3 regions of the Solibacillus sp. FSL W7-1436 genome follow, and region 2 is predicted to be linked to each of the others. Evidence: predicted binding sites of a transcription regulator. Region 2 holds the regulator's gene; each other region holds the start of a gene.
What was found. The regulator LexA, encoded in region 2, represses DNA repair genes until DNA is damaged. The targets are predictions, from matches to a motif close to CGAACATATGTTCG.

Region 1: parE (DNA topoisomerase IV subunit B) is a predicted target of LexA. The motif match lies at 2,830-2,843, and genes of this name have one in related genera.
Region 3: addB (helicase-exonuclease AddAB subunit AddB) is a predicted target of LexA. The motif match lies at 2,011-2,024, and genes of this name have one in related genera.

What each region holds. Positions count from the first base shown of each region.
Region 1 is NZ_JBBOWV010000001.1:3,219,194-3,229,983, forward strand. Features, by position in the region: gene MKX73_RS15895 (ABC transporter ATP-binding protein) at 1-665, opposite strand, end outside; gene MKX73_RS15900 (YczE/YyaS/YitT family protein) at 786-1,412, opposite strand; gene MKX73_RS15905 (HesB/YadR/YfhF family protein) at 1,559-1,849, opposite strand; gene plsY (glycerol-3-phosphate 1-O-acyltransferase PlsY) at 1,959-2,561, opposite strand; gene parE (DNA topoisomerase IV subunit B) at 2,865-4,838, shown strand; gene parC (DNA topoisomerase IV subunit A) at 4,838-7,267, shown strand; gene MKX73_RS15925 (hypothetical protein) at 7,486-7,626, opposite strand; gene MKX73_RS15930 (hypothetical protein) at 7,739-8,161, opposite strand; gene MKX73_RS15935 (solute symporter family protein) at 8,295-9,839, opposite strand; gene MKX73_RS15940 (DUF485 domain-containing protein) at 9,848-10,171, opposite strand; gene MKX73_RS15945 (solute symporter family protein) at 10,665-10,790, opposite strand, start outside.
Region 2 is NZ_JBBOWV010000001.1:3,813,466-3,824,255, forward strand. Features, by position in the region: gene tkt (transketolase) at 1-725, opposite strand, end outside; gene MKX73_RS18950 (DUF896 domain-containing protein) at 865-1,101, opposite strand; gene MKX73_RS18955 (YneB family resolvase-like protein) at 1,166-1,822, opposite strand; gene yneA (cell division suppressor protein YneA) at 1,809-2,156, opposite strand; gene lexA (transcriptional repressor LexA) at 2,317-2,940, shown strand; gene MKX73_RS18970 (gamma-glutamyl-gamma-aminobutyrate hydrolase family protein) at 3,134-3,829, opposite strand; gene MKX73_RS18975 (5' nucleotidase, NT5C type) at 3,944-4,489, opposite strand; gene MKX73_RS18980 (DNA alkylation repair protein) at 4,568-5,275, opposite strand; gene MKX73_RS18985 (gamma-type small acid-soluble spore protein) at 5,523-5,939, shown strand; gene glnA (type I glutamate--ammonia ligase) at 6,057-7,391, opposite strand; gene MKX73_RS18995 (MerR family transcriptional regulator) at 7,454-7,834, opposite strand; gene MKX73_RS19000 (methionine gamma-lyase family protein) at 7,998-9,245, opposite strand; gene MKX73_RS19005 (trimeric intracellular cation channel family protein) at 9,363-9,971, shown strand; gene MKX73_RS19010 (rhodanese-like domain-containing protein) at 10,022-10,324, opposite strand; gene hfq (RNA chaperone Hfq) at 10,404-10,628, opposite strand; gene miaA (tRNA (adenosine(37)-N6)-dimethylallyltransferase MiaA) at 10,707-10,790, opposite strand, start outside.
Region 3 is NZ_JBBOWV010000001.1:2,191,703-2,202,492, forward strand. Features, by position in the region: gene MKX73_RS10755 (PDZ domain-containing protein) at 7-1,176, shown strand; gene MKX73_RS10760 (TVP38/TMEM64 family protein) at 1,316-1,939, shown strand; gene addB (helicase-exonuclease AddAB subunit AddB) at 2,067-5,708, shown strand; gene addA (helicase-exonuclease AddAB subunit AddA) at 5,683-9,402, shown strand; gene MKX73_RS10775 (DUF418 domain-containing protein) at 9,414-10,607, shown strand; gene MKX73_RS10780 (fumarylacetoacetate hydrolase family protein) at 10,728-10,790, shown strand, end outside.

The DNA.
Region 1 (10,790 bases), 590 kb from region 2:
GCTTCGATATTTTTTCCGTCTTTCATTAATAGCACATGGCTAAAACAAGGCAGAATTTCTTCTACATGGTGCGTCACATAAATAAGGGTAGGGCCGTTGTCTGCTTCTGCAATCTGTTCAATCGTTTGCAGCAGGTTTTCCCGTTCGATCAAGTCCAGACCGCCACACGGCTCATCCAATATTAGAATTTCCGGATCCGCCATAATCGCCCTTGCGATTTGCACACGCTGGCGTTCACCTTGCGACAAATGTTCGAATGATTTATTCGCTAAATGGTCACAGTGAAAATGCTTCATGATCGAAACCGCATGATCGATTTCTTCTTCCGTCACATCATTGAACAGACGAAGGGCACCGAATTTTCCGCTGAGCACGATTTCAATCGCATTATCCTGCCAGTTGAAGTTATCGATCATCGCATTGCTCACCCAGCCGATCCGCGTCCGCAGTTTCGGTATATATGTTTTCCCGTATGTTTCACCCAATACTTGGACCTTACCTTCATTCGGCCAAATATAGCCGTTAATTACTTTCAGCAATGTCGTCTTGCCGGAGCCGTTTAACCCTAAAATAGCCCAATGCTGTCCCTTTTGTACATGCCAGCTTAAATCGTTTAAAATCTGTTTGTCATTGCGATATAAATGGATATTTTCAATATGTATCATTTAAAAACACCTCCACTTATTACTATGCACTTTTTTCCATTATTACGAAAGTATTTTTTGAAAATTGTAACAATTAAATACAAAAAAAAGCAAACGCATAATGTTTGCTCTCCTCATTATTTATATAATAACGCCTTCGACACCTGCTGCGCGGTGGAACAGCTTTCCGTTCCATTTGAGCGCCCATTGTACGACAGGCCCTAAGCCGAACGCCATAAATACCGTACCGACTCCGACTGGTCCGCCCAATACAAACCCTAATACGGCAACCGTTACTTCCATTGTCGTACGTGCGCGGTTGACACTCCAGCCGAGACGGTGCACTAACAGCAGCATTAGCGTATCACGAGGTCCTACACCAAGGTTTGCGACCATATACATTCCGCAGCCGAAGCCCAGCAGGACTACGCCGACAGCAAACGCCAACGTTTGTTCCAACAGCGTATTCGCATCCGGTAATACAATCAAAAATATATCAATAAAAATCCCTGTCAGGAACATGTCCAAATAAGTTCCGACTTTCGGCAATCTTTTCGTGAAAAACGTATCGACAGCCAGAATGAGCAAGCCTAAAATAATCGACCACATACCGACCGTTAAGCCTAAGTTTTTTTGCAGTCCGATATGAAGGACATCCCACGACCCGACGCCAAGTATTTGGCCTTTAATCGTCAATGCGACGCCTAATGATAAAACAATGATGCCTGCGATGAAAAATACGCAGCGCCAATAAAATTCCTGTTTCACTTTCACATGTAATCCCTCATCAATCCTCGATATAATCCTTACTCATTATAACGATTGAATCGGCAAAAATGGATTTACAATAAATTCGAAACATTTGAACTTTTTGAGCGGCAAATTGTTCGTATTAGGAAGCGGGAACAGGGCATTTATTTTTCATACGAATAAGTTAATTCATCGGACGAATCGGCGACATCTACAACTAAATGATGTTCATTAAAAAACCATTCGTCGGATTTTTCGATGTAGAAATGAATATCTTCCACAACCTTTTCGATGCCTATTTCATGGGGCTGCTCCCGTGTCATGCCTAGCGAAAACCCTTCATGAAAAGGTGAAGAACCCCCATATCGTGCATAAAAGCGAATAAAATCACCTTTTTCTACTTCCATCTCTTGTTTAAACCAATTGAGTGCTTTTTCTGACAGTTTGATTTCCATATATTTCACCTCTACTGTCATTATGCAGTAAATAAAAAAAACTTACAAAGGCCGCGTTCCAAAATTTAAGTATAAAAAAGACTGAAGGGAAACTCCTTCAGTCAAGTGTTTAAAATCCTTTGATTTTTGGTTCGGTACCGGCTTTGATCCGCTTAATATTTTCACGGTGACGGTAAAAAATGAAGCCTGCCAGAACAACAACTAAAATGAATAATGCATATTCACCTGTTATCATCCAATGCCCAATTACATAAATAACCGCTGCAGCGGATACAATCATAGAAGACAAGCTGACCATCTTTGTTAACTTTAGGGCGATGACAAATACGATGATTAAAATTAAAAATAATGGTAAATTATAGCCTAAAATAACACCGCCGCTGGTAGCAACCGCTTTTCCTCCACGGAAACTAGCAAAAATCGGGAACATATGGCCAGCAGCCGCGATGACACCCAAGATTAAAGGATGGACAGTGCTGTCAGCGAAAAACGGCAATAACGGGAGCAATACCGCAGCCGTCCCTTTCAATATATCAATAAGCAATACGGCGATGCCCGGTTTTTTGCCTAATACTCTAAATGTATTGGTCGTTCCTAGATTGCCGCTGCCTTGTTGTCGAATATCCGTTTTGTAAAAGATTTTGCCAATCCACAAAGCTGATGGAATGGAACCGATTAAATAAGCACAAATAATAATTAATGCGTTGATCAAGTGTTGTGCTCCTTTCGAATTCAGAATTACTACTTGGTACTAATAGTATGTATTGAATATTTTACAATGTTTTTTAATAGAAGGAAAGAGGTATTATTTTTTCGTCGGTCGTTAAAAACAGGTAAAAAGTTACATTTTAATGTTTGCTGCTGAAGGATATGCTTTTAAACGTTCGTTTTTGATGATACAATTAATCTTTGCAAAGCCTAAATCAATAGCTTAAAACATTGACATCATGCATATTTGAGCGTACGATTAGGTAGTAAATAGAACGTTTGTTTGTATTTTTGGAGGGGATTACATTTGGTAAAAAACCAAACCGGTATTTCATATAATGAAGATGCCATTCAAGTATTAGAAGGTTTAGAAGCCGTACGCAAAAGACCAGGGATGTATATTGGTTCTACAGATAGTCGAGGTCTTCACCACTTAGTGTATGAAATTGTTGATAATGCAGTGGATGAAGCGCTTGCTGGATTTGGACATCATATCATCGTGAAGATTCATGAAGATAATAGTATTAGCGTGCGTGACCATGGACGTGGTATGCCAACAGGTATGCATAAAATGGGTAAACCAACCCCAGAAATTATTTTCACCGTCCTTCATGCAGGCGGAAAGTTTGGACAAGGCGGCTATAAAACAAGTGGCGGTCTACATGGTGTAGGTTCATCAGTTGTAAACGCCTTATCAACATTTTTGGAAGTAACCATCTACCGTGATGGCCAAATTTACCGTCAGCGCTTTGAAAAGGGCGGGAAACCGGCAACATCGCTTGATATGATCGGAAAAACGAAGGAAACAGGAACACTTGTGCATTTCCTGCCGGATCCAACGATTTTTTCTGTCGTTAAATATAATTATGATACATTAGCAGAGCGCTTACGTGAATCTGCGTTTTTATTAAAAGGATTAAAAATCGAACTGATTGATGCCCGCGGAGAAGGACAGCACGATGTTTTCTATTATGAAAACGGTATTGAAGCATTCGTCACATACTTAAACGAAGAAAAAGATGTACTGCACCCGGTTAAATATGTAGAAGGTACCATTCAGGAAATTGAAGTGGAGTTCGCACTGCAATTTAACGACGGCTATTCCGAAACAATTTTGTCGTTCGTCAATAATGTTCGTACACGTGATGGCGGTACACATGAAACTGGTGCTAAAACAGCGTTGACACGTGTATTCAATGAATACGCACGCAAAATCGGTTTACTGAAAGAAAAAGATAAAAATCTGGAAGGCACGGATATTCGTGAAGGTCTGACAGCAATTGTTTCGGTACGTATTCCTGAAAATCTGCTGCAATTTGAAGGGCAGACAAAAGGGAAGCTTGGTACATCAGAAGCACGCTCGGCCGTTGATACCGTTGTTTCAGAGAAATTAATGTATGTACTTGAAGAAAACGCCGAGCTGTCGGCTTCTTTAGTGCGTAAAGCGATTCGTGCCCAACAAGTGCGTGAAGCTGCACGTAAAGCACGTGATGATGCCCGCAACGGGAAAAAGAAAAAATCGAGCACGCTTCTGTCCGGTAAGCTGACACCTGCCCAATCGAAAAATGCTTCCAGAAATGAACTGTACCTGGTAGAGGGTGATTCGGCGGGCGGTTCGGCAAAACAAGGCCGTGACCGGACATTCCAGGCGATTTTGCCATTGCGCGGTAAAGTCATCAATACCGAAAAGGCGAAGCTGCAGGATATTATGAAAAATGAAGAAATCGCGACGATTATTCATACGATCGGTGCCGGTGTCGGAGCTGATTTCTCGGTGGAAGATGCCGCTTACGATAAAGTGGTTATTATGACCGATGCCGATACAGATGGCGCCCATATTCAAGTATTATTGCTGACATTCTTCTACCGTTATATGCGTCCGCTCATCGAAGCAGGGAAAGTGTATATCGCATTGCCGCCTCTTTATAAAGTATCGAAAGGGTCGGGCAAAAAGCAGGAGCTTATATATGCCTGGACAGAACAGGAGCTGAGTGCCGCAACGAAAAAAATCGGTAAAGGCTATATTATTCAGCGCTATAAAGGTTTAGGTGAGATGAATGCCGACCAGCTTTGGGATACAACGATGAATCCGGAAACACGTACATTGATCCGCGTAAAAATTGAAGATGGTGCACGTGCAGAACGTCGTATTACAACATTGATGGGCGATAAAGTAGAGCCCCGCCGTAAATGGATTGAATCGAACGTCAACTTCGGCATGGAAGAGGATGCAAGCATTTTAGAAAATGAATTCATCCAGCATGAGGAGGTTAACGAATAATGAGTTTTGTAGAAAAATTTCAAGATCTGCCATTAGAAGAAGTAATGGGTGACCGTTTTGGTCGCTATTCCAAATATATTATTCAGGACCGGGCATTACCGGATACGCGTGACGGGCTAAAACCTGTACAACGTCGTATATTATATGCAATGTTCCATGAAGGTAATACTTTTGACAAACCGTTCCGTAAATCGGCAAAAACAGTCGGTAACGTAATCGGTAACTACCATCCGCACGGCGATAGCTCGGTATATGATGCGATGGTCCGTATGAGTCAGGACTGGAAAAGCCGTCAGATGCTGGTTGAAATGCATGGTAACAACGGTTCTGTCGATGGGGACCCGCCAGCCGCAATGCGTTATACGGAAGCGCGTCTTTCGGCGATTGCCGCAGAACTTCTGCGTGATATTAATAAAAATACAGTTGAATTCGTACCGAACTTTGATGATCAGGATATGGAACCGACTGTATTGCCATCCCGATTCCCGAATTTATTAGTCAACGGCGCAACAGGTATTTCGGCCGGTTATGCGACGGATATTCCGCCACATAATCTGCAGGAAGCACTTGATGCGGTTTTAATGCGTCTTGACAACAAAAACTGTACAGTCGATGAACTGATGACCGTTATTAAAGGTCCCGATTTTCCTACGGGCGGGATTATTCAAGGTATTGACGGCATTAAAAAAGCATACGAAACAGGAAAAGGGAAAATCATTGTCCGTTCACGTACAGAAATTGAACAGTTAAAAGGCAATAAAGAACAGATTATCATTACCGAAATTCCGTTTGAAGTTAACAAGGCCAATATGATCCGTAAAATGGACGAGCTGCGCGTCAATGACCGCCGTTTAGACGGAATTTCAGAAATTCGCGATGAGTCGGACCGTGACGGTTTACGGATTGTTGTTGAGCTGAAAAAAGATGTGCCTGCACAAGGTATTTTAAATTTCCTGTTAAAATCAACGGATTTGCAAGTTTCATATAACTTCAATATGATAGCGATTCATAACCGTCGTCCGATGATGATGACATTGCCGCTCATGCTGGATGCGTACATTGATCACCAGAAGGAAATTGTACGACGCAGATCCCAATATGACTTAACAAAAGCAGAGGATCGCTTACATATCGTAGAAGGTCTTATGAAAGCCTTATCCATTTTGGATGAAGTGATTGAAACAATCCGTGCTTCAAAAGATAAACGCGATGCAAAAAATAACATTATCGAGAAATTCGGCTTTTCGGAAGAACAGGCAGAAGCGATTGTCAGCCTTCAACTTTACCGTTTAACAAATACCGATATTACACAACTGCAAAAAGAGCAAGATGAACTGCATGAGCTTGTTGTGAAACTGAAAGCCATTTTAGAGGACGAGAAGAAATTGATCCGTGTGATAAAGTCCGAATTGAACGATATTAAAAAACGCTTTACTTTACCTCGTCTTTCTACAATCGAAGCAGAAATCGAAGAAATTAAAGTAACGCGTGATGTGTTGGTGCCAAGTGAAGAAGTTGTCGTAACCGTAACAAAGGACGGCTATGTGAAACGGACAAGCCTTCGTTCGCACAGTGCGTCAAACGGCAAGGATTTTGCGATGAAAGAGTCCGATTACTTGCTGTATGAAGCCAACTTGAATACACAGCATCATTTACTCCTGTTTACGAGCAAAGGGCACTATATTTACCAGCCGGTACATGAATTGCCGGATATTCGCTGGAAAGATCTCGGACAGCATATTTCAAGTATTGTCCCGATCGATTCAAACGAGGAAATTATCGAAGTCATCGGTATTGAAACGTTCGAGCAGCCGGATACTTATGTATTTACCGCTACAAAAGACGGACAGATTAAGCGTTCGGCACTTGCCGATTATATTGTCACTCGTTATTCGAAACCGATTAAGACAATGAATTTAAAAGGTGCAGACGAGATGATTTTTGCGCGTCTTGTTACGGATAAGGAAGAAGTATTGCTTTCGACAAACACGAGCTATACAATCCGTTTCCCTATGGAAGATCTTCCGGTAACTGGTGTAAAAACTGCAGGAGTTAAAGGGATTATTGTTAAAGAGGGTGAGTACCTTGCGGCGGTTGCATTATTGAATCCGGAGCAGGAACAAGAACTTGTTATTGTCACACAGCGCGGTGCAGTTAAACGCATGTTGTTATCGGAACTTGAGCTGGGCAACCGTGCAAAACGCGGTGTCGTCATTTTAAAAGAGCTTAAATCGAACCCGCACCGTATTTATACAATTTTAGTTGTCAACTTTAGAAATACGTTGACAATCGAGACCGAAAAAGGCGTAAAGGAAACGATTTCGGTGACATCCTTAACGAGAGCGGACCGTTATTCAAACGGTTCACTACGGATTGATACAGAAGGCGATGGGGCAATCTGCCGCGCCTATGTCGAAAAGACAGAGTAGGATTCATGTATATTAGCCGGAATCCAAACATAAGATAAAAGTAATTCATTGACATGAAAGGCATACTTTCATACAATGAAGTTAGTAAGATTCATGCGTGATGGATCTACAGTAGTACAGAGCGGTTGGGTGGCCCCCAACCGCTTTTTTATTTACCTTTTTTATGGCAGATTAAAAACACCACCTAGATGGCTAGTCTAAGTGGTGAAAATTATTTTTTACAGCATCATCCGGAAAAAACGATAAATGGTATCGACAATACGAAAAATGTCTGTCGCGTAGCGAAAAATGGCGAGTTTTTCCTTACGCTTTTTTTCCGAAACAGCCTTAGCCTTTTCTTTGCGTGATGGATAAGACACAGTAGTACACCTCCTTTACAAAAGGAGTCAGCTGGATGCTGCTTTTCTATTGTACCATGAAATATTAAGGAGAATATTCCTGTTTTTAATAGAAAAAACCATAGTAAAAGCGTCAAATTCCGGCTAGAAATTCTCCGGATTTTGACGCTTTTTTATTCGTGAGTGTTTTTACAAAGATCCATTTCTGTTCAGGCGGCAGAAGGATATTATTCCGCTTGACCGCACCGATCTTGAACCCCGTATAACCTTCCTCGACTACAAATTGGTAAATATCCTGCTGCTGATCTTTCGTTCCTGTCAACTGGACGACATGCTGGCCATTTCGGGCGGTAAAGTACTCCCAATACGTTAATTCGTATTGACCATCAAATACTTCAGCAATATGCAACTCTTCGTTAAAAGGCCATTGCTGCGCTTTTACATAATCGATATAGGGGGAATCCGTATCAATTTCTTCCCCGTTCAGTACAAAGCCGACAATACAGCCCATCACTACGACACAAATGAAAACGCGTAAATGTTGTCCAAACGTCATCGCTTCACTCCTCAACAAAGAATAGGGGAGACTTCACAAAAACAGTAGGGTTATAAAAAATCAGCCTCTAACACTGTTAGAAGCTGATTCGTTTTTTTCCTCAACTCGTCAAGTCAAAGTAAGGAAGGTTATTTTAGTGAGAAATGTCTTGTACAGAAATACCCGTTTGAGCTTTTACTTCTACTTCACGGTATTTCAGATCATTTCTTTCTTTAGAAATTAATGTACCGATAAATCCGCCTAAGAATCCAAGAGGTACAGAAATTAATGCAGGGTTCGTTAACATAATTAACGGTTCACCCACAAAGATTGCTTTACCTTCAACCGGATTCCATACGTTTGGAGAAACGGCAACTAAAATCAATGCAGAGATTAAACCTGTCAACATTGCTGTAACCGCACCTGATGTGTTGAAACGTTTCCAGTAAATTGTGTAGATGATTACCGGTAAGTTCGCTGATGCCGCGATACAGAATGCTAATGATACTAGGAACGCCACGTTTAATGTTTGAGCACCCAATGCTAACAGAATCGAAACAACCGAGATAATGATTGAACCGATACGGGCTGCTTTAACCGCCTCTTTTTCAGAAACTTTCCCTTTTTTAATAATCTGTCCGTAAATATCATGAGATAGGGCAGATGCACCTGAAAGTACTAAACCTGCTACTACCGCTAAGATTGTCGCGAATGCTACCGCACAAACGAATGAGAACAGAATATCGCCACCAAGCGCTTGTGCCAATAGTGGAGCAGCCATGTTTCCTGCCGGGTTCGCTGCTATGATTTTGTCTGCACCAACGAATGCTGCTGCACCGAAACCTAGGAAGATTGTTAATACATAGAATAAACCAACAATCCAAGTAGCCCAAATTACTGAAGAACGGGCTGTTTGTGCGTCTTTTACTGTGAAGAAACGCATTAGGATGTGTGGAAGACCTGCTGTACCAAGTACTAACGCCATTAGCATTGAAATTGTATCAATACCGTTTGTATAACGTAAACCTGGATTTAAGTAAGCTGCACCATGTTCAGTTTCAGTTGTCATTTGCGTAAACATTTGTGCAATCGAGAAGTCGAATTTTGCTAATACTAAGAATGAAATAATGACAGTACCTAACATTAATAGCGCTGCTTTAATGATCTGTACCCAAGATGTGGCAGTCATACCACCGAATAATACGTAAATCGTCATCATGACACCAACTAATAGTACCGCCATCCAGTATTCAATACCTAAAAGTAATTGAATAAGAGCACCTGCACCTACAAGCTGTGCGATCATGTAGAATAATACGATTGTAATCGTAGATAATGCTGCTGTACCACGAACCTTCGCTTTATCGAAACGAGCTGTAATCATGTCGGCCAATGTGAATCGGCCTAAGTTACGTAATGGCTCAGCTACGATATATAAAACTACTAAATAGGCTACAAGGTAACCGATCGAGAAGAAGAAGCCATCGAATCCGAATAAGGCAATCGAACCCGCGATACCCAGGAATGATGCTGCCGATAAGTAGTCACCGGCAATGGCCATACCATTTTGCCAGCCTGTTAACCCGCCGCCAGCTGTGTAGAAATCCGACGCACTGGATGTACGTTTAGAAGCCCACCAAGTAATGACTAACGTTAAACCTACGATTGCTACGAAGAAGAAGACGGCTGTAAAACTCATCCCATTCATTATTTACGACCTCCTTCATATTCCGCAATGATCGCTTTCGCTTCTGCGTCATATTTATTAGCACGTGCTACATAGAAGTGAGCCAGCCCCCAAGTCATTATGAACAGACCTGCTGAATACACCCATACCCATGTAATATCACCAATCGCTTTTTGATGTAAGATTTCTGTAAACGAAGTTAAGATTGGCAATAACATATAAAGTACTAAAAAGATTGCGGTAACCGACCATAAAAACGAATTCTTTTTCTTCGCAAGTTGCCTGAAAGATTGCTGTGATGCAATTCTTTCATAATCAATAATCGGCTTTTGCTTATTCCCCATAAACATTCCCCCATTTTGTGATAATTATTACTGCTTAATGTACGTAAAATTCTACTTTTAGGATTTTACATTTTCATTCTATTTTAGCTGTAACAAAATTGCAACACTTTTTAAATAAATTATGCAGAAAAATTTCTTGAAAAAATAAGTTTAATAGAGAAAAAATAATACATTAAGGGGAAAATATTAATTTGTTAGATTTTGGATATTGTCGATAAAACTAGTCATTACGTGGGTTTGTAGGACCCAAAACTTTAAAAAATTACAAAAAATCAGAAAATAATTATAAGAAAATATTATTCATTTTAATAAGTAAAAGTAATATTTAAAAAATGATTTATTTTACAAAAAAATAAATTCAGTATATTCGAAAAGTTATATTCATGAAAAAAATGGTATAAAAAACGAAAAAACTGCTCAAAAATAGAGAATATTTTCGAGACAGTTTTGTTTAATTTCAATTTTTAGTTCTATTTATTATTTCTTATAATAATTAATGGGAAACATCCTGTACAGAAATCCCTGTATGTGCTTTTACGCGGATTTCTTTATAAACACGTTCAGCCTCTGCCTGTTCCACTTTATGTGCCGTTAAAATCGAGCCTAAGTAGCCTGCAAA
Region 2 (10,790 bases):
ACTGTTGGGCCGCCAGTATTTTGTTTCGCTTTTTCAATCGCTGAATTAATTTCCACGATATCTGTACCGTCAGTAACTTTTAAATAGTTCCAACCGTATGACTCGAAACGTTTTTGGATGTTTTCCGAGAATGATTTTTCTAAATCACCATCAAGTGAAATATCATTTGAATCATAAAGTACGATTAATTTATCCAATTTTAAGTGACCTGCAAGAGAAATTGCTTCTGCAGCTACACCTTCCATTAAATCTCCGTCACCGCATAGTGCAAATGTATAGTGATCTACAATGTCTTTACCTGGCTTGTTGTATGTTGCCGCCAAGTGACGTTCAGCCATAGCCATACCTACTGACATTGCAATACCTTGTCCTAATGGACCCGTTGTCGCTTCTACACCAACTGTATGACCATATTCAGGATGTCCCGGTGTTTTTGAATTCCATTGACGGAAGTTTTTGATCTCTTCCATCTCTAAACCGTAGCCACCTAGATGCAATAGGCTATATAAAAGCATGGAACCATGTCCAGCCGATAATACAAAACGGTCACGATTGTACCAATTAGGGTTTTGCGGGTTATGGCGTAATTGCTTCGTCCACAAAGTATAGGCCATAGGTGCAGCACCCATTGGTAAACCAGGGTGACCTGAATTTGCTTTTTCTACTGCGTCGATTGATAGTGTACGGATTGCGTTAATTGCTAACTGATCCAACTGTTGTGTCATTATGTGACATCCTTTCCTCGTACGATATTTATACATTTTATAGTGTAGACAAATTTTCACAAGAAAACAATAATTTCTAAAAACGTCCCGTAAAATATGTCATACTTTATATTAAATGTGACATATTAATGAAAAGTTATTAGTTCAGGAATTTTTTCTGTGATTTAATTTGTTTTAATTTTTCAGGTGTCACATCATTGCCTTCTTCATCAATTACTTTCACATGTTCGATTGTATCGCGCATTGTTGAACGGAAAGTATCTAAATATTCTTTGCGCAGTGCTGTACGTTCTTTTGCCTGCTCTTCCGTCAATTTGCCTTCTCTCGCTAATTTAGAAAGCTCATTAATACGAGCTAATTTTTCTTTTGATAACATTTGAATCTCACCTTTCTTCCTACCTATTACAAAGGTATAAAAAAAACGACTTGAAAACAAGTGTTTACTCTTCAAGTCGCTCCATATATTCAATATATCTTCTATGTACGGTCGCTTTACTGATAGAAATTCCCAAGCCGGACAAAGTTGTAGCAATTTCCGCAAATGTTAAGCCTTTCTGGCGCAGCTGAACAATTTCTTGGACTGGTACTTCTTTTCGTTCACGCCCTTCAATATTGCCGCGGTTTCTTAAATTATTTTGCGGCTGGTAGCCATTTTCAACAGCGCGGCGCATTCCCCGTCGAATTTTTGCATTATGCATACGACGCTGATACTCTTCGACAATCGCCAAAATTTCGAGCAGCATTGTATCCATTTCGTTTAATACGACAGGACCTGCATCATTCAAAGTATAAACTGTCGCTTCATATTTTTGCAGCAGGTGAAGCACTGCCATCCGGGCATTCCCTCGCCCTAAACGAGTCTCGTCCTGTACAAAGAGTGCTTTAATGCCATACTCTTTCATATAGTCGAGCATGTCGAGCAATCCGTCCCGATCGACATCATATCCGCTATGCTGATCCGTAAAAATCTCCACATCTTTATAGCCGAATGATTTGGCATATTTGGTCAGCTCCTCCTGCTGACGCACCAGTGATGTTTCTTGTGTATTTTTATCCGTGCTGACACGGCAATAAATTACTGCTTTAGTTTTTATCATTGTTCCCTCTCGCTACTTTAATCAATTGCATATCGGAGGATTCATTCAGCTGAGCAATGTATTGTGAATCTTTTTCTACAGGTACAACCAATACTTGTCCTAAAAGAACTTTTTCATCCAGCATTCCATTTTCCTTTTTCACTTCATCGATCCAATCATGCTTAGCCATTTTACCACGATATTGTTCTGCCAACGACCATAAAGTATCGCCATGTTCGATGCTTACGTGTTCGTATAATTCGATTTTATCATCCTGCATCATGAATAAAGCCATCATAAGTACAGAGAATAGTAGAAACATTGATGTGAAGCCGTTTAATTTAAATTTTTTCATTAGAAAAACCCTCTTTCGAATGTATGTTCGGAATATTTGTTCTCATAATAATACGAACATATGTTTTTGTCAACCGTTTTTTCGAACTTATGTTTGCATTCATGTTCGCATACTGCTATACTTACTTTAAGAAAAATAGCATGATAAAGAGGTGAGTTAGTTGACACAAAAAATTTCAAAACGGCAGCAAGCTATTCTAACTTTTATAAAAGAGGAAGTTCGTGCTAAAGGCTATCCGCCATCAGTTCGTGAAATTGGAGAAGCAGTAGGATTAGCTTCCAGTTCAACTGTCCACGGGCATTTAGCCCGTTTAGAAAGTAAAGGGCTTATCCGCCGTGATCCTACAAAGCCGCGTGCAATTGAAATATTGGACCAGGAAGAGATGAACGTCGCGAAACAAGGTGTCATTCATGTTCCGTTAATCGGTAAAGTTACAGCTGGTCTGCCTATTTCCGCAATCGAGGATATTCAGGAATATTTCCCGTTACCTGATGCTTACGGCTCACCGGAAGAGGAATTGTTTATGCTTGAAATCATGGGAGAATCCATGATTGAAGCAGGGATTTTAAATGGGGATTATGTTATCGTTAAAAAAACGTCTACTGCGAACAATGGAGAGATTGTTGTAGCAATGACCGAAGATGATGAAGCGACTGTCAAGCGCTTTTACAAAGAAAAAACTCATTTCCGTCTACAGCCTGAGAATAGCTCGATGGAGCCGATCATTGTCAACCAGGTTTCTATTTTAGGTAAAGTAGTCGGCCTCTACCGAAATATCCATTAATCATAAGCTTGCCGTTCTAATTGAATCGGCAAGTTTTTTATTTTGCGATGAAAGCGAACCGGCAATAGCACCGACGCCTGAGAGGTTCTTGTAAGGCCGTCCCAGCGAAAAGCATCCCAATTGAAATCAAAAAAAATGCTATTTTTCCTCTTAGAGAAAAATAGCATTTTGGGTTACGTCCCAATCTTCTTTATTATTTATTGCATGCTTCTACAAAACTGTTAAATAATCGCTGTGCATATATATCCCCGTTTGTCGCCAATTCTTCCGGATGCCATTGCACCGCGACACAATATGGATGTGCTTCATGTTCGATCCCTTCAATGATACCGTCTTTAGCAACTGCCGAAACGATGAGCCCTTCCCCAAGCTTTCCGACCGATTGATGGTGAAATGTATTAACACGGAATAAGTCTTCTTTAAAAATCTCTTTAAATTTCGGTGTCATTACTTCAACTGTATGTGCCAATTCCCCGCGCTTTGAAGGTTGTTTATGTAAAATTGTGTTTTCTACTTGTGAAGGGATATCCTGAATGATTGTTCCCCCAAATGCGACATTCATAATCTGTTGTCCTCGGCAAATACCAAGAACAGGCATTTGTCTTTTATAGGCTTCATTCATTAGTAAAAGATCGCTGTCATCACGTTTCCGTACAACACTTCCGATAAGTCGGTGCGGTTCTTCATCGAACAGCAATGGATCTATATCGGCTCCACCAATCAATACGAGACCATCAATTAGATTTAATAACGCTTCTACGTTTTCTTCTGTAGCATTCGGTATACAGATAGGGATACCTCCCGCTTGTTCAATTGAAGTTAAATATCCATTGTTAATATCCAACTTTTTGTCAAAATCATACATTGTCAATCCAATAATCGGTTTCATTCTCTTTATCCCCTTATTATTTATAGATAATTCCAATAATTTAAATTATACTATTTCGTTATACTAAATGACTACAAAAATAAAAAAGGACTGCACATTGGCAATCCTTTACATTCAAACAATTTCCAGTTGTTTTATAAAATACTGTTTAATTTCTTTCCAATTTTGAACACGGATGAAACCCTCTTCTGAACGATTGTAGGGCATCGAATACAATATGCCTGTTCCTTTAAATGCTGCTAGTTGGCGTGGGCTGTCATCGATTAAATAATCGGTATGTATTACCGCTTTATTTCCGCAAAAGACAATGTTTTGTGTTTTAATAAAGGGCAAATGCTCCATTAACCAGTCGTATTTCGCTGTAAATGAACCCGGTACATCCATTGCTGCTGTCGCAATAAAAATTTCATAATGTTCCTGCAGTTCACGAATGACTTCAATTGCATCTACATCCAGTACGTTTAAATCTCTGAAATAGTCCGGCTCATTTAATAAAGCAAATAATTTTTTCGCATCTTCTCGAGGCAAATCACGCTGTGTCGTCAGAAGAAACTCTTCATCTGTAAAATTTGTGCCGAAATTCTCGTTATATGTAACTCGTAATTTCGAATAAAAGTCAGCCAGCACCTGGTCCATATCGATAGCAATACTTTTTTTCATGTAATAAGCCTCCTTGAAATTTCCTAATTTTAGTTTATACAATTGTATTGTGAAAAAACAAGGTATAACTCTTTACAATTAACAACGTACATATTTACGTTTAAAACCGATCCGCCCTTTTTCCACCTGTTTTTCAATTTCCGCATATGCATGCAGTTCACCCGGTTTTTTTCCTTCACGTTTCGTTTTAATAGGTCCGATTGCTTTAGCAATTTCCCTTGCCTCATCATGTAAAGGTTTAAATGAAACACCGACTGTCATGACAAAATTGTTCATCGCTACTTGAGTACGCTGCGGTGCATGATGAATATTTTGTTTTACATATTCAAGCATATCCATTAACTTTTCCTTTGAGAATTCCTCGTCTTTACGATTTCCAAGCAGCCAGCAGTAACAATGCCACCCTGCCGACATTTTCAGATCCTCATTACTGGCGATCCATTTATCGCTCACTTCCTGCGCAATATCTGATTCCGCCAATGTTACGGCAACAACATAATCGGAAATCATATAGAAATAGGCCTGCTCCATCCAGCGGTCATAATCTTCCTCAGTCATAGCTTTCGGATCTGCAATAATTCCCGCAAAATACATCGCATCATAGTTGCCTGTAGCATAGAGCTGTTCTGCCAGTTCCTGATCAATTTTTATTTGTTTTACATACGGTTTCATTGAGCCAATCGTTACACCGAACACCGGTTCCTTTGCCCCGTTGGACATATAAATCTTTTTTGTACGCTCTTTCCCTAGTGCTTCCAACTCTTGCATCATTGTATCGAATTCCATAATTTCCTCCTTTTATATTATATTACTTGTCTCTTACTATTATAGGATTTAATCGCAAGCCATACATAGCGTTCTTCTCAATTATATTTTATATCCTATTTTAAACAATTTTTACAATATATATTCAACAACGAATTCAAACGTCAGAATTGATGCTCGGTACTTTTAAAATTTAAAAAAAATTGGCAAATTATTTTCCGAATAATAAAACATCCTCTGAACAGAATAATCTCAGGAGGTGATATTGATGTCAAAAAATAAAAACAACATCAATAATAAAAACGTCGAATTCGGTATGGATACGGACGTTAATCAAGTGAAGCAGCAAAACCAAAAAGCTGAAGCGAAAAAGCAGCAAGCTTCCGGTGCGTTTGCAAACAGCGGTTTACAGAAGCAATCAAGTTCCTACAATGCTGAATTCGGCATGGAAACAAACGTAAACCAAGTGAAGCAGCAAAATCAGCAAGCTGAAGCGAAAAAGCAACAATCTTCTGGATTGTTCGCAAACAGCGGTTTACAGAAGAAACTTTCTTCAATGGGCTCTGAGTTTGGCATGGAAACTGATGTCAACCAGGTGAAACAGCAAAACCAGCAGGCTGAAGCTAAAAAACAGCAAGCTTCTGGTTCATTCAATAAAAACCGTTTCCAAAACGGGAATAAATAAAAGTAATACTTAGAACCGGCATTTTTTTGCCGGTTTCTTTGTCATTAAATATGTGATAAATTTCAGACAAAATACTATGCAAAAAAAGCGCCGGAGTTTTGCTCCAGCGCTTTTTTCTTAGTACATTTTCATATATTGGTCGCGTTCCCACTGATGAACAGTTGAACGGTACATATCGAACTCGATTTCTTTGGCTTCTTTAAAGTTAGCATAGATGTGGTTGCCTAATGCTCGTTGAACAACTTCATCTTTTGCAAGAAGGTTTAATGCGTCATCTAAAGCTGGAGGCAAGTTGTCGATGCCATTTGCTTTACGCTCTTCTTCGCTCATTACATAAATATTGCGGTTAATTGCAGGTGGTGGCGTTGATTTTTTGCGAATACCTTCCAGACCTGCCTCTAAGATTACCGCCATCGCCAAATATGGATTTGCTGATGGATCGACCGAACGAACTTCTACACGTGTTGAAATTCCGCGAGAAGAAGGAATACGGATTAATGGTGAACGGTTTTGCGCAGACCATGCTACGTAACATGGTGCTTCATAACCTGGTACTAAACGTTTATAAGAGTTTACAGTCGGGTTTGTAATTGCCGTAAAGCCTTGAACATGATCAAGTACACCTGCCATGAATTGCATCGCTGTTTCAGAAAGACCTAACTCAGTAGAATCATCATAAAAGGCATTTTCTTTTCCTTTAAATAATGAAACGTTGAAGTGCATTCCTGATCCGGCTTCACCGAATAAAGGTTTTGGCATGAATGTTGCGTGTAAACCGTGTTTACGTGCAATTGTTTTTACAACTAGCTTAAATGTTTGGATATTATCACAAGCTGTAATCGCATCCGCATATTTAAAGTCAATTTCATGTTGTCCCGGTGCAACCTCATGGTGAGATGCTTCAATTTCAAAGCCCATTTCTTCCAGTTCCAATACGATATCGCGACGGCAGTTTTCACCTAAATCTGTTGGTGCTAAGTCGAAATAACCGCCGTGGTCATTTACTTCCAAGCTTGGCTCACCTTTTGCATCCAGTTTAAATAAGAAAAACTCCGGTTCTGGCCCTAAGTTGAAATCTGTGAATCCTAGCTCTTCCATTTCTTTTAATACACGTTTCAGGTTGTTACGTGGATCCCCTGCAAATGGTGTGCCGTTCGGATTGTAGATATCACAGATGAAACGTGCCACTTTCCCTTTTTCAGCTGTCCATGGGAAAATCATGAATGAATCATAATCCGGATATAAGTACATATCTGATTCTTCAATACGTACAAAACCTTCGATTGATGAACCATCAAACATCATTTTATTGTCCAATGCTTTATCTAGTTGGCTTACAGGAATTTCTACGTTTTTAATTGTTCCTAAAATATCTGTAAACTGTAAACGAATAAATTTTACTTGTTCTTCTTCTACTAGACGTTTAATATCGTCTTTTGTATATTTGCCCACTAAATTCCACACTCCTAAATTTGTTCAGTACCGATTTTACTCGACCTTTTATAATTTACGCGCTATTGATAAAAGCGCGATAAATCCCCTTGACGTAACGATGTTTTCTGCATGCGTTGTGCCTGACGCATTTCTTCACGTAAAATTTTGCGTAAGTCCGAATCTGAAATATCTTTACTAGCCTGTTGGGCTGCCGGATCATTTTTCAAAGCAAATACTTTTTTGATTCCTGCCATATTAATGCCCTGTTCAAGCATATCTTTGATTTCCAGTAAAGTATCGACATCATTTAAAGAAAACATGCGTCGATTTCCTTCTGTCCGGTGCGGCTGAATTAAATCATGCTCTTCATAATAACGGATTTGTCTTGCTGTCAGATCCGTTAATTGCATGACGATACTTATCGATAATAGTGGCATTGAACGTCGAATTTCACTACTCATTTAATTCACCTCCCTTACCGCTATATTACGACTTGTTATTTACAATGTCAAATGTATGTCAGAAAAACTAACATAACTTTTTTAAGTGAGCAAATAATTGACAGAATAAAGCGAATTTTACACATAAATTAAATCGCCCATAAAATGGGCGATTCTTTAGATGTTACTTCAGTTTTTGAACAGCAGAACAAATGGCATATTTTACATGCTCATATGTTAAACCACCTTGGATAAATGCGGTAAAGGGAGGGCGAATTGGGCCATCCGCTGTTAATTCAATACTTGAACCTTGTACAAACGTACCTGCCGCCATTATGACATCATCCTCATAGCCCGGCATATAGGCAGGCTCCGGCGCAAAGTGTGCGTTAATAGGAGAAGCAGCTTGAATTTCACGACAAAATGCTACCATTTGTTCAGCCGTTTGGAATGAAACTGATTGAATAAGATCCGTGCGGACATCCGTGTAATGCGGTGATGTTGTCATACCGATTTCTTCAAGCATTGCCGATGTAAAAATTGCACCTTTTAAACTTTGTGCAACGATATGTGGCGCCATAAAGAAACCCTGATAAAAATCCGCTAACGTATTTAAAGAAGCCCCTGCTTCCGCACCGATTCCAGGTGACGTCATACGGTATGCACATTTTTCCACCAAATCCGCGCGACCTGCAATATATCCGCCGATTTTCGCAAAGCCTCCACCCGGATTTTTAATTAATGAACCGGCCATTAGGTCGACACCCACTTCTGTCGGCTCAAGCAATTCTACAAATTCCCCGTAGCAGTTATCAACAAAAATAACGGCGTCTGGCGCGATTGTCCGTATTTTTACAACCATTTCGGCAATTTGTTCAACCGTAAACGACGGGCGCGTCGCATAGCCTTTTGACCGCTGAATCGCAATCATCTTGGTATTTTCGTTTACAGCCTGTTTTACACCTTCCCAATCGATTTCCTTATTATCTATTAAATCGACATGGGCGTAGCCTATTTTAAAGTCCTTTAAAGAACCTGTATCCTTTTCGCCACCGTCAACGATTGACTGAAGTGTGTCATATGGCTTACCTGTAATATAGACCAATTCATCACCCGGTCGTAATACACCGAATAAACTTAATGTGATTGCATGTGTACCTGAAATGATTTGGGGACGTACGATAGCCGCCTCCGCCCCGAATGTTTGCGCATATACACGCTCTAGGTTATCACGGCCTTCATCATCATAACCATACCCTGTTGAAGGATGCAGATGAAAGTCACTAACTTGATGTTCACGAAAAGCTGCAAGCACCTTTTGCTGATTATAAAATGCACGTTTATCCACTTCCTGATGATAAGTGCGGACTTTATCTTCCACTTTTTCTACAAGTGTTAATGTTTCAGCTGTTAAAATTGATTGAAATGCCATTTTTACTACTCCATTCTGTTCAAACTGTATCCATTATACATGAAAAAAAATAGTTTTGACGAATGTTTGAAAAACTGCTATTGTCATGGTCGAAAGGACATTAAGGGAGAGATGTGTATGGCTTGGGAAGTCTTCAGTTTGATTGGAACCATTGCCTTTGCCGTTTCCGGGGCCATTGTGGCAATGGAAGAAGAGTATGATTTATTTGGGGTGTACATATTAGGAATTGTTACAGCTTTTGGAGGCGGGGCCATCCGGAATATTTTGATCGGCCTTCCTGTCTCGACATTATGGAACCAGGAGTTTCTGTTTCAGATTGCCCTTTTGGCGATTACGATTTTCTTTCTGATTCCTCATCATTTAATTAAACATTGGAACCGCTGGGGTAATATGACCGATGCAATCGGCTTATCCGCGTTTGCCATTCAAGGGGCAATGCATGCGGTCCATCAGGATTTACCGATTGTAGCCGTCATTGTAGCGGCTGTGTTGACAGGTGCCGGAGGTGGGGTTGTTCGCGACTTGCTTGCCGGTAGAAAACCCATTGTACTACGGCATGAAATTTATGGGGTGTGGGCGGCCAGTGCAGGATTTTTAATCGGCCTTGAAATTTTTGCAGGCGATCTGTTTTTATATATATTATTTATTATCATTACCTTCTTGCGCATATGTTCCTACACAAAAGGCTGGAGACTGCCATCGAAAAAAATCCATTATAATAAATAGCATAAATAAAGGGAGCGTCGAACAGATCGACACTCCCTTTCTCTTGGACGTTATTTAAATTCTAACTCTCCATCATAGGCCATCATTCCGCCATCTAAATTCGTTACATCAAAACCTTGTTCTTCCAGATATTCGCATGCATTTGCACTACGTACGCCGCCTTTACATACGACAATATAGGATTTTGAATTGTCCAATTCATTAGTACGTTCAGGGATTGAGCCAAGTGGAATATGTACAGCACCTGGAATCATTCCGTGTTCCACTTCAAAATCTTCACGAACATCGATTACATTTAAATCTTCATTTGCATCGAGTAAATTGATCAGTTCATCTGTTGTCATCGTTTTCATCAAAAATCCTCCAATACTTATAACATCTTAGTCATTATAATCAATCAGACCAAAATTCGCTACAAGTTTGGCTGTGTTGTTACTCTTCTTCCGATAAAGATACAGTTTTGGACGGTACAAAAGTAGAAATTGCATGCTTGTAAATAAGCTGCTGTTTTCCTTCCGACTCCAAAAGTACGGTAAAATTATCATATGATTTTATAAGTCCTTTTAATTGGAAACCATTTAACAAAAATACTGTTACAAAAACATTATTTTTACGTAAATTGTTTAAAAAAGTATCTTGCAAATTAATCGATTTCATCGTCGTTCAATCTCCCTTACCATAAAATACATGCAATAGTTACCTATTCGTTATTCGGACAAAATTTCCCTTTAATTTTTAATGCTTTTCAAATAAACTTTTTATTTTACTCCAATCATTTCCGATCCATGCAATATCCATTTTATTACGGAAATAGGTAAG
Region 3 (10,790 bases), 1.6 Mb from region 2:
GAGAATATGGATGGAACAGTTTTGATTGAAATTTTAAAAGGGATTGGCCGATTTTTTATAAATCCTTTGTTTTATATCGCCATCATTTCCGCAGTTTATTTAGGATATCGCCGAGTGAAGCGCGAACGAAGGTATTTTAACCGACGGATACTAGGTGGCTGGTCCGAGCTGAAAAATATGCTTGCGATGGGTTTAATGCTGTCCGTTATTATTTCCTTATTTAGTCTTGTAATAGGCTTAACAGTATCACTCGAATTATTGACAATTGTATTTATTGTAAGTTTTGCAGGTTTGCTCATTTATATGTATCAGTTACTATCACCGGCGATTGTAATGGCGGTTGCTTTTTGCGGAATCGTTTGGATGCAATGGCAGGATTGGTCATATACAATCGGAACTATTGAATTGGCAGGGAGAAATGTTACGGACGATCTTGTTATGACCGTTCCGATTATGACAGGACTTTTGCTGATGGCAGAAGGAATATTAATACGCCGTAATGGTGCCCGGTTTGCTTCACCGATTGTTGAAAAAACAAAACGTGGATTAAACGGGATAGGCTATTTTAGTAAACAGCTTTGGATTTTACCTGTCTTTACTGTTATTCCGGGGGAAGGCATTCAAAATTTTGCACCTTATTGGCCGCAATTTACGATTGGAGCTGAACAGTTTTCGATCATTGTTTTCCCGTTTATTATCGGCTTCCAGCAGATGGTGCGTCAAAAGTTGCCGATGAATGTTTATCCGCAAATGGGACGCTCAATTATTATGGTAGGGCAATTTGTGCTGATCGTCGGATTGGCCGCTTATCTTCTGCCGGTACTAGGTGCTGCTGCATTAGCATTAGGGGCGGTTTCCCGTACCATTATCGGTATTCATTATAGTCGTTCAGAGGACCGTAACAGTTATGCCGTTGTACGCAGTGATAAAGGGGTTATGATTGCCGGCATTTTACCGGATTCCCCTGCAGAAAAAATGGGACTTGCCGCAGGTGAAATTATCAAACGTGTAAATGGACAAGATGTTTTTACAGAAGAAGATTTGTATAAAGCATTACAGATCAATGCTGCCCATTGTCGTTTGGAAGTACTTGACCATTCAGGCGAATTGCGTCTTGCCCAGCATGTTGTACATCGTGATGATAATCACAAAATCGGGTTATTGGTTGTAAGTTAATTTCAAAAGAATCTCGGTAATACGAGGTTCTTTTTTTTGGCTAAAACGGGTATAAACAAATTATGTTAAGATTAAATTGTACTAGACAGCATTGTGTAACTTCAGAAATTTTTATCGTTTTTGGTAGGGGTGAATGGTTATGTTAGATTGGCTGACAATCGATAATATAGAAACAATTGTAGAAAAATATAAGTTATTAGGGCCGTTTTTCGGTATTTTATTGACGTTTTTAGAATCATTTATCCCGATATTGCCGCTGTTCGTAATAATCATTGCCAATGCTGCAGCATACGGGTTATTTTGGGGATTTTTACTGTCCTGGCTTGGAACGGTGGCAGGATCATATTTGTTCTTCCTCATGATTCGCATGTTTGGAAATTACCGTGTCTTCCGCCGGATTAAAGAACAGAAACAAGTAAAAAAATTGATTAACTGGGTGGATATTAGAGGATTTACTCCGCTGTTTGTTCTGCTGTGCCTTCCGTTCACACCTGTTGTCGTTGTCAACACGGTTGCCGGTCTATCCAATATTAAAAAGAAATATTATTTTTTGACACTCCTTATTTCAAAACCCATTTTAATCTTTTTAATCAGCTATTTAGGCAGTGATCTGCGCGATATTTTAACTTCTCCCGTTAAACTTATTATTTCAGCTGTCATTATTTTAATCATTTGGGGAATCGGCAAATTAATAGAAAACATTTTAAATAAACGTGTTGAAAGAGATTTGCGAGAGATAGGAAAGTTACGTAAACATAAATGAAAAACTATAAGTCTTGGCTTTTTACAAATAGTGAAAAGGCAGGGCTTTTTTGTATGATTGCAATTAATGCGCGAACATGCATTCTTATATTATAATAGAAGAAAGAAATAGAAGTGAGGTGGGAATTGTGACGCTACGAGTTATAACAGGACGGGCAGGAACGGGAAAAACAACATTGATTCACCGTGAAATCGTCGATGATTTGAAAACAAATATATTCGGACAGCCAATTTTTATATTAGTTCCTGACCAAATGTCGTTTACAACGGAATATGAGCTGACAACGAATTATGACATTGAGGGAATGATGCGTGCACAGGTCATGACATTCAAACGGCTGGCCTGGTTTGTGCTGCAAAATGAAGGCGGTATTGCCCACGAACGTATTGACGGCACAGGGTACCGCATGCTGTTGCGACGTATTTTGGAAGAACACCAGGAAGAGTTCCTACTATTTAAACGGGCGGCAGGTAAACCCGGTTTTACGAAAGAAGTCGAACAGATTTTAAAGGAATTCAGTCAATATCATATCGATGTGGAAACAATCGACCCGCTGATCGAATCATTAAAATTAAACGGTGCAAGTGAAGTATTGCTCCATAAACTGCATGATCTGAACATTATTTTAAAGCAGCTGCATGAGCGCATCGGGACGGAATATATTGATGGCGATGGCTATTTCCCGCTGTTAATAGAACGTATTCCGAAAATGGAAAGCCTGCGCAATACCCACATCTATTTGGATGGGTTTGTTTCATTTAACGGACAGGAATTTGCCATTTTAAAAGAGCTTCTTATTTATGCAAAGCGTGTCACAATTGTTCTCCCGATGGAAGATCCGCAAATGGATTTACTGGAAGGCTCCGTATTTTACAGAGCTGCGGTAACATATGACAAAATTAAGAATGAACTGCAAAAGCTGCGATTCGAAAAAGGAATTGATATTGAAGAGGAGCCGCGTGTTCATTTAGAAGTAAACTACCGTGCGACAAATCGGGACTTGCTGCAAATTGAACATTGCTTCGACAAAATTACCGATACACCAGTCGAATCAACGGGACATACGAAAATATTGGAAGGTGTAAACCCGCGCGCGGAAGTGCAGGGTATTGCCCAGGAAATTAAACAGCTCGTTCTGGAAAAGGGGCTTCGTTATAAAGATATAGGGATAATGTACCGCCAGGCGGATGTATATGATGCGATTATCGGCACGACCTTTACCCAATACGAAATTCCGTTTTTCTCAAATGAGAAGCGGGCGATGCTTTACCATCCGCTTATCGAATTTAGTCGATCCGTACTGGAGATTATTACGACAAACTGGAAATATGAGCCGGTTTTCAGAAGCATCAAGACCGATCTGTTTTTCCCTTATGGTTCCAATTTAGTCGCAATGCGGGACAGAGCGGATATTTTGGAAAACTTCGTCATTGCAAAAGGAATTGTCCATGACCGCTGGATGAAAGATGAAGTATGGCATTATCGCCGTTTTAAATCACTGGAAAAAGTCAATGCGGTTCAGACAGAAGATGAGCTGGAGCATGAGCAGCTTTTGAAATCAGTACGTGACTTGATCCGGAAACCGGTACTGTCATTGCAGAACCGGCTGAAAGGTAAAAAAACAGGCCGTGAAATTGTAGTGGCGCTGTATGAATTTATGGAGCAGCTTGATATTTATAAGAAGCTGCTGAAAATGCAGGAGCAGGAAGAGCAGGCGGATTCACTCCATCAGTCATTGGAGCATGAACAGGCCTGGAATGGCTGGATTCATATTTTGGAGCAGTTTGATCTGATGTTCGGCGATAAAATTATGCCGTTGGAAGAAGTGGCGCAAATTTTGGATGAAGGTTTTGAAACACTTGAATTTGCAAGTGTGCCGCCGACATTGGATGAAGTGACCGTTTCGACTGTCGAGTTTGCCCGTTTTGACAATAAAAAGGCAATTTTCGTCATCGGTGTTAACGATGGGGTTTACCCAATGCGTATGGAAGCGGGAGGACTGCTGTCTGATGACGAACGTGAAACATTTGAGAAAATCGATGTGGAATTGGCCCCGGGTATAAAAAGCAGGCTTCTGCAGGAAAGTTTCCTGTTTTACCGTGCGATTTCTTCATCAACAAACTATTTATATATTACGTATGCAAATGCAGATGAGGAAAGTAAAAGCAAGCTTCCATCGCTTTATATTAACCGCCTGCACGGTATGTTCGAGATTACCGAAAACCGGGGCACTCCCGAGGAAAAAACAGTCCGTACACTGCCACATCGTCAAATTGCGATGGACCCGCTTGATGAACTTCAAAAAGACAATGTGCTCAATTATTTACAGCATCCGTCCCCGGCAATCGGCTTCCTGATGACCCAGATGAAGCAGGCGCAGCACGAGCAACGTCCGCTTACCGAAGAATGGGCGGCGTTAAAAGCATTTTATGAACGGGAACAGCAATGGAAAGATGTGCTGAATGTCGTAGAAAAACCTTTATACACAACAAATGAAGCGGAACCGCTGACGGAAGACATAGCGACTGCATTGTATGGGGAAGACTTTTTGGCAAGTGTGTCGCGTATTGAACGCTTTTACAGCTGTCCGTATTCACATTTTGTCTCCTATGGACTGAAACTGCAGGAGCGTACGGAATTCAAGCTGGAAACATTTGCAATGGGGGATCTGTTCCATGAGGCAATCCGGACAATTTTATCCGAGAAAGAGCCATCGATTCCGCTTACGACATATGTAGCATGCTATAAAAAGGCGGATGAAACCATTTCAAAATTGGCGGATTATTTCTCGTACAGTATTTTAAAAAGCAGTCACCGCTTTGAATATATTAAAACGAAACTTGTGAAAATCGTGGCCCGTACAATTTATGCGCTTATTAATCAAAGTGAGCTGTCGAAGTTCAAAGCGATTGCCCATGAAAAACCGTTTGGAAAACGCGACGATAAAAATACGGAACAGGATGACCGCAACCCGCTTGAAGCACTGAAAATAGATCTGGAACATAACCGGAAAATGTATGTGCGCGGGCAAATCGACCGGATCGATGCATATAAAGATGCAGAAAATCTGTATTTGCGTGTTATTGACTATAAATCAAGCGGACGCAAGCTTGATTTTACCGAAGTATATAACGGGATTTCTCTGCAGCTGTTGACGTATTTAGATGTGGCGATGAAAAACATCCCGATTATCGCACGCGAAGGGAAGTTTATTCAAGATTTATCGGAGCTGGAGAATATCATTGTCCAGGCGGCCGGGATGTTCTACCTGCATGTGCACAATCCGCTCATTCCGGCCGAGGATTATGAACAGTATGATCGTGTGGAAAATCTTCGTCAGGAGAAGTTCAAGTTAAGCGGCTATATGGTAAAAGATGTGGAAGTGGCACAACTGATGGACCAGTCACTCGAGCCGAGTAAAACATCCATTATCGTACCGGCAGCGTTTAAAAGCGGAGAGAATCCGGAATTTAACAGCCGTTCCTCAAAAGTAATCGAACAGGAACAGATGGAAAACCTGCAGGAATTTGTACACTATAAATTCCGTCAGGCGGGCAATGAGATTTACCGTGGTAATACGGAAATTAAGCCGTACAGCTTAGGCAATCAGAAGGCCTGCACGTATTGCAGTTTTAAATCGGTTTGCCAGTTCGACCAGTCGGAAACAGGCAACAGCTTCAACGAAATCAAGAAACAGCCGGAACAGGAAGTATTTGAAAACATTAAAAAGGTGGTATGTGCAGATGACAATTCCAGCGAAGCCGAGTGATGTTCAATGGACAGATGTTCAGTGGAAAGCCATCTACGCATCCGGTCATGACATATTAGTATCGGCAGCGGCCGGTTCAGGAAAAACAGCGGTATTGATCGAGCGACTCATCCAAAAGATTTTAGCGCCTGAAGACAAGCGCATTGATGTGGATGAGCTGCTCGTCGTAACGTTTACAAATGCCTCGGCTGCGGAAATGCGCAACCGTATGGCAGAAGCGCTTGAAAAGGAACTTGCCCAAAATCCGAGCAACCAATTTCTGCGCCGTCAGTTAAGCTTATTGAACAAGGCGCAAATCTCAACGCTGCATTCATTCTGTTTATCGATCTGCCGTGAATATGCATACACGATTGATCTGGACCCCGGTTTCCGTCTGGCGAGTACAGAGGAAGCTTCGTTATTGCAGGATGATGTGCTGATGGATGTGCTTGAAAAGGCCTACCGGGGCGATATGGAAACTTTGTTTACGAAAGAGGAACTGTACACATTAGTAGACAGCTTTGCCTCTGACCGCAGTGACCAGGCGATTGAACTGCTGCTGCAGGAAATGTACAAAGTATCGCGTGTACAGCCGAACCCGTATGAATGGCTGCGCGCATTGCCGGAGAAATACGATATTGATCCGGAAAGTCCGATCGATGAGCTGAGTATTGCGAAGGAAGTGCGCCCGTTTATTATCGGAAGCCTGAAAGAAATTGCCACGCGTCTTGAAAAGGGCTTGCAAATTGTGTCAGTTACACCTGCTTTAGAAAAAAATAAAGTATTGTTTGAAGCGGAATATACAGGAGTTAAGCATGTACTTGAAGCGATGGAGGCAGGCACATGGGAACAGGCATATGAGCTGATTCCCGCTGTTGAATTCGGACGTATCAAGCCGTTGACGAAAAAGGATACCGAGGAAGATAAGCAATATTATGCGGTAGCGAAAAATCATCGTGATACGGCAAAAGAAATGCTGACGGATTTGAAGGAAACATTTTTTGCACGTCATCCGAAGTTGTATGTACAGGAAATGGCGGCGACGAAGCCTATTTTGGAAACGCTCGTAAAACTGACGATTGAATACAGTGAAGCGTTTAAAAAGGCGAAGCAAGAGCGCGGCCTTCTTGATTTTTCGGATTTGGAGCATTATGCATTGGAGATTTTGACTGATGAAGAAAGCACGTCAACTCCGCCACAGCCTTCCGATGTGGCATTAAATTTTCAGAAGCGTTTCAAAGAAGTGCTTGTCGATGAGTATCAGGATGTCAATTTCTTGCAGGAAACAATTTTGCAGCTTGTGAAAAACGGCGGTGAGCAGGATGGGAATATGTTTATGGTCGGCGATGTGAAGCAAAGCATCTACGCGTTTCGTCTTGCAGAGCCACGTCTTTTCCTGGATAAATATAAACGATTTGAAGAGGATTCGTCCGGCACAGGAATGAAAATTGACTTGAATGCCAATTTCCGTAGTCGTTCGGAAGTGCTTGAAGGTACGAACTATGTGTTTGAGCAAATAATGGACGAAGAAGTCGGTGAAATTGCATACGATGATCAGGCAAAACTGAAATTCGGGGCGAGCTATGATGAGCAGCAAGTACCGATTGAACTAGTTTTACTGGAAGGCGATTCGAAAGCGCAAATCATTCCGGGAAGTGAAGATGGATCCGAGGAAGAAAGCATCAGCGCGGCACAGCAGGAAGCGCGTTACATTATTCAGCGCATCCGTGATTTAGTCGATCATGGTGGACAAGTGTACAATCCGAAAACGAAATCGATGCGTGCTGTCAGCTACCGCGATATTGTCGTATTGATGCGTTCTCGCACATGGTATACGACGTTTGCGGAGGAATTCAAATTGGCCGGCCTGCCGCTCTATGCTGAAACGGATGGCGGTTATTTTGAATCGCTTGAAGTAATGATTATGATCAACACATTAAAAGTTATCGACAATCCGTATCAGGATATTCCGCTCGCTTCTGTACTGCGTGCACCGTTTATCGGGTTAACGGAAAACGAACTGGCGAAAATCCGTTTAATTAACGGGAAAGTACCTTTTTATGAGGCATTAAAGCAGTATAAAGAAGAAGCAGCGGGTGACATGCCAATCGAAACAGAGGCTAAGCTTGATAAGTTCTTTACGATGCATCAGAAATGGCGCCAGTTCTCACGTCACGGGGCATTGGCCGATTTAGTATGGCAAGTGTATTTAGATACGAACTATTACGAAATGGTCGGAGCAATGGCGAACGGCAAGCAGCGTCAGGCGAACTTACGTGCCCTGCATGACCGTGCATTAAGCTATGAAAAATCATCATTCCGCGGATTGTTCCGATTCCTGCGTTTTATCGACCGGATGAGTTCACGCGGAGATGATTTGGGAATTGCGAAATCGACGAGTGAAGCGGACGATGTTGTCACATTACTCACAATCCATAAATCAAAAGGATTGGAATATCCGGTCGTATTTGTAGCGGGGATGAGCCGTACATTCAATACGAAGGACTTAGGCAGCCGCTATATTTTCGATCAGGATTTCGGTTTGGCGATAAAATCGGTCAATCCGGATTTAAATATCATTTCGACTTCTTTACCGCATTTATATGTGAAAGAGAAAAAGCTGGCGAAAATGAAGGCTGAGGAAATGCGCGTCTTATACGTAGCGATGACCCGTGCAAAAGAACGCCTTATTTTAGTCGGCTCGATTAAAGATTGGGAAAAACAGAAGGGCGAATGGGCATTTTATCAGGAACTGGAGGATACGGTGCTCCCTGCATACATCCGTTCCAAAGCGAACAGCTATTTAAGCTGGGTCGGTCCGGCTGTTGCACGTCATAATGATTTCCTGTTTGCCAATTACGGCTATTCGAATGAAGCGGCAACAACGAAAGAATGGACGGTCCGCATCATTCCAAACTATGATTACCTGCTTGCCAATGAAGCGGAAACAGAGGAGCATGAAGTGGTTGAACAGGAAGTCAATGAAGATCTGGTTCAGCTGCTGGCGAAACGCTTCACTACACCGTATCCATATGCAAATGCGGTGACGAAAAAATCAAAAACATCGGTATCTGAGCAAAAACGTCTCGAAAGTTTGCAGCGGATGGAAGAGGAGCAGCTTTATAATATGGAAGCGAAGCGCTACGTAAAAACCGATGTACCAAGCTTTATGCTGAAAGGAAAAAAAGAACGGAAGCTTTCTTCAACAGAAGTCGGTACAGCTGTCCATGCCGTTATGCAGCATATCCCGCAGCAAGGGTTTACATCGATTGAAGAGACGGAAAGTTATATCCAATCGCTTGTAGATCGCAAGCTGCTGCAGCAAATTGAAGCAGATGCCGTTTCAGCGGAAAAAGTATTTTCCTTCTTCCAAACAGAAGTCGGGGAGCGTTTTAAAAAAGCGAAGCAAGTACTAAGAGAAGAACCGTTTACACTTAGTTTGAAAGATCAGGAAGGGGATGCCCAAATTGTACAGGGTGTCATCGACTGCATTTTTGAAGATGAACAGGGTAACTGGGTGCTTCTAGATTATAAAACGGATTATATCGAACAGTATTTATTAGACGATTTTGAGAAAATTAAACAAAAAATGACAAAGTCGTACCAAATTCAATTAAACTATTATCAGCATGCTGTCCAGTCTATTAAGCGTATTGAAATAAATGACCGCATTTTGTATTTATACAGTATTGGACAAGAAGTGAAAATAGATTAGGGGGATGGACGGTGGATTTTCGCCCAGTAGGTACGAACGAGCGTGTTGCAACACTGGATATATTGCGCGGGGTAAGTCTACTCGGCATTTTATTGGTGAATATGTTCGGGTTTTATTTACCGATGCCGCATATAGCGGATTTGAGCAGCTGGTTCAATGAAGTGCAGGATATTGTACTCCAGCAGCTTTTGGATATTTATGTGCAAAGCAGCTTCTATCCGTTATTTTCTATGCTGTTCGGGTATGGATTAGCGATGCAGTATGTAAAAGCAAAAGGGACGGGCGCAGATTTTTACCGGTTTGCGCCGAAGCGTCTAATTTTACTATTTTGCATCGGGATGTTTCATGCGATTGTCATATGGTGGGGCGATATTTTGGCCACGTATGCATTTTGCGGGGTATTTTTAATCGCGCTAATTCGTATGAAAGCAAAATGGCTCCTGCTTGTGGCAATCATAGTGAATGCATTATATCACTGGTTTAATTTAAATTATTACGCAGCGGCAGGTTTTTTTAATGCGTCAACGGATAGTTTCTCTGTTGATATTGAAGCAATTCAAAGTGCCTTAACAGCATATGGTATCGGGAACTGGACGGATGCATTTATGCAGCGTCTTGATGATTTATCGATTCAGATGAGTGTGATGATGTGGATTTCGTCTTTATTTACGATATTACCTTATATGCTGTTTGGCGCTGCACTAGCGAAATGGCGTCTGATCGAACGGGCAAAAGAAAAGATCGTAGTTTGGATTATTTTGGCTGTAGCAGGTATTGGCGGCGGACTTTATATGAAGAGCTTGCCGATAGCCGGTGAACAGACATTCGGCAATGAATACTTGCAAGTTTATATCGGCGGACCGCTATTGGCGATCGGCTATATGGCGGTCATCACATTGCTGACACAATTGCCGTTCATAGTAAAACTGCTGTCGCCGATCGCAAAGGCCGGCCGTATGTCTTTAACGCTCTATCTGATGCAGTCTGTTATTTGTACGGTACTGTTCTACAATTGGGGCTTCGGTTTATACGGAAAAGTGGATGTGCAAATGGGGATTTATTTGGCGGTAGGAATTTTCATTATCCAAGTACTGTTTGCGGAACTCTATTTCTCGAAATATAAACAAGGACCGATCGAAGCGTTGCTGAAGAGATTTACTTACGGTAAATCTGCAGAATGTAAAGCAGGAACAAAGAATATGTGAATAAAATTTTATGCACCTAAAGCTTAGTTTTACGAATTAAGTCCCTTTTTGTCAGAAAAGTAAGGCAATTGTTTATGTTTTAATGTATGATGTAAAAAAACAGAAGGAGTGCTCCACGTTATGAAATTGTTATCATTTAAAGTAAACGAACAAGTAAAGTTTGGTCCAAAAGTGAAAAAAGAA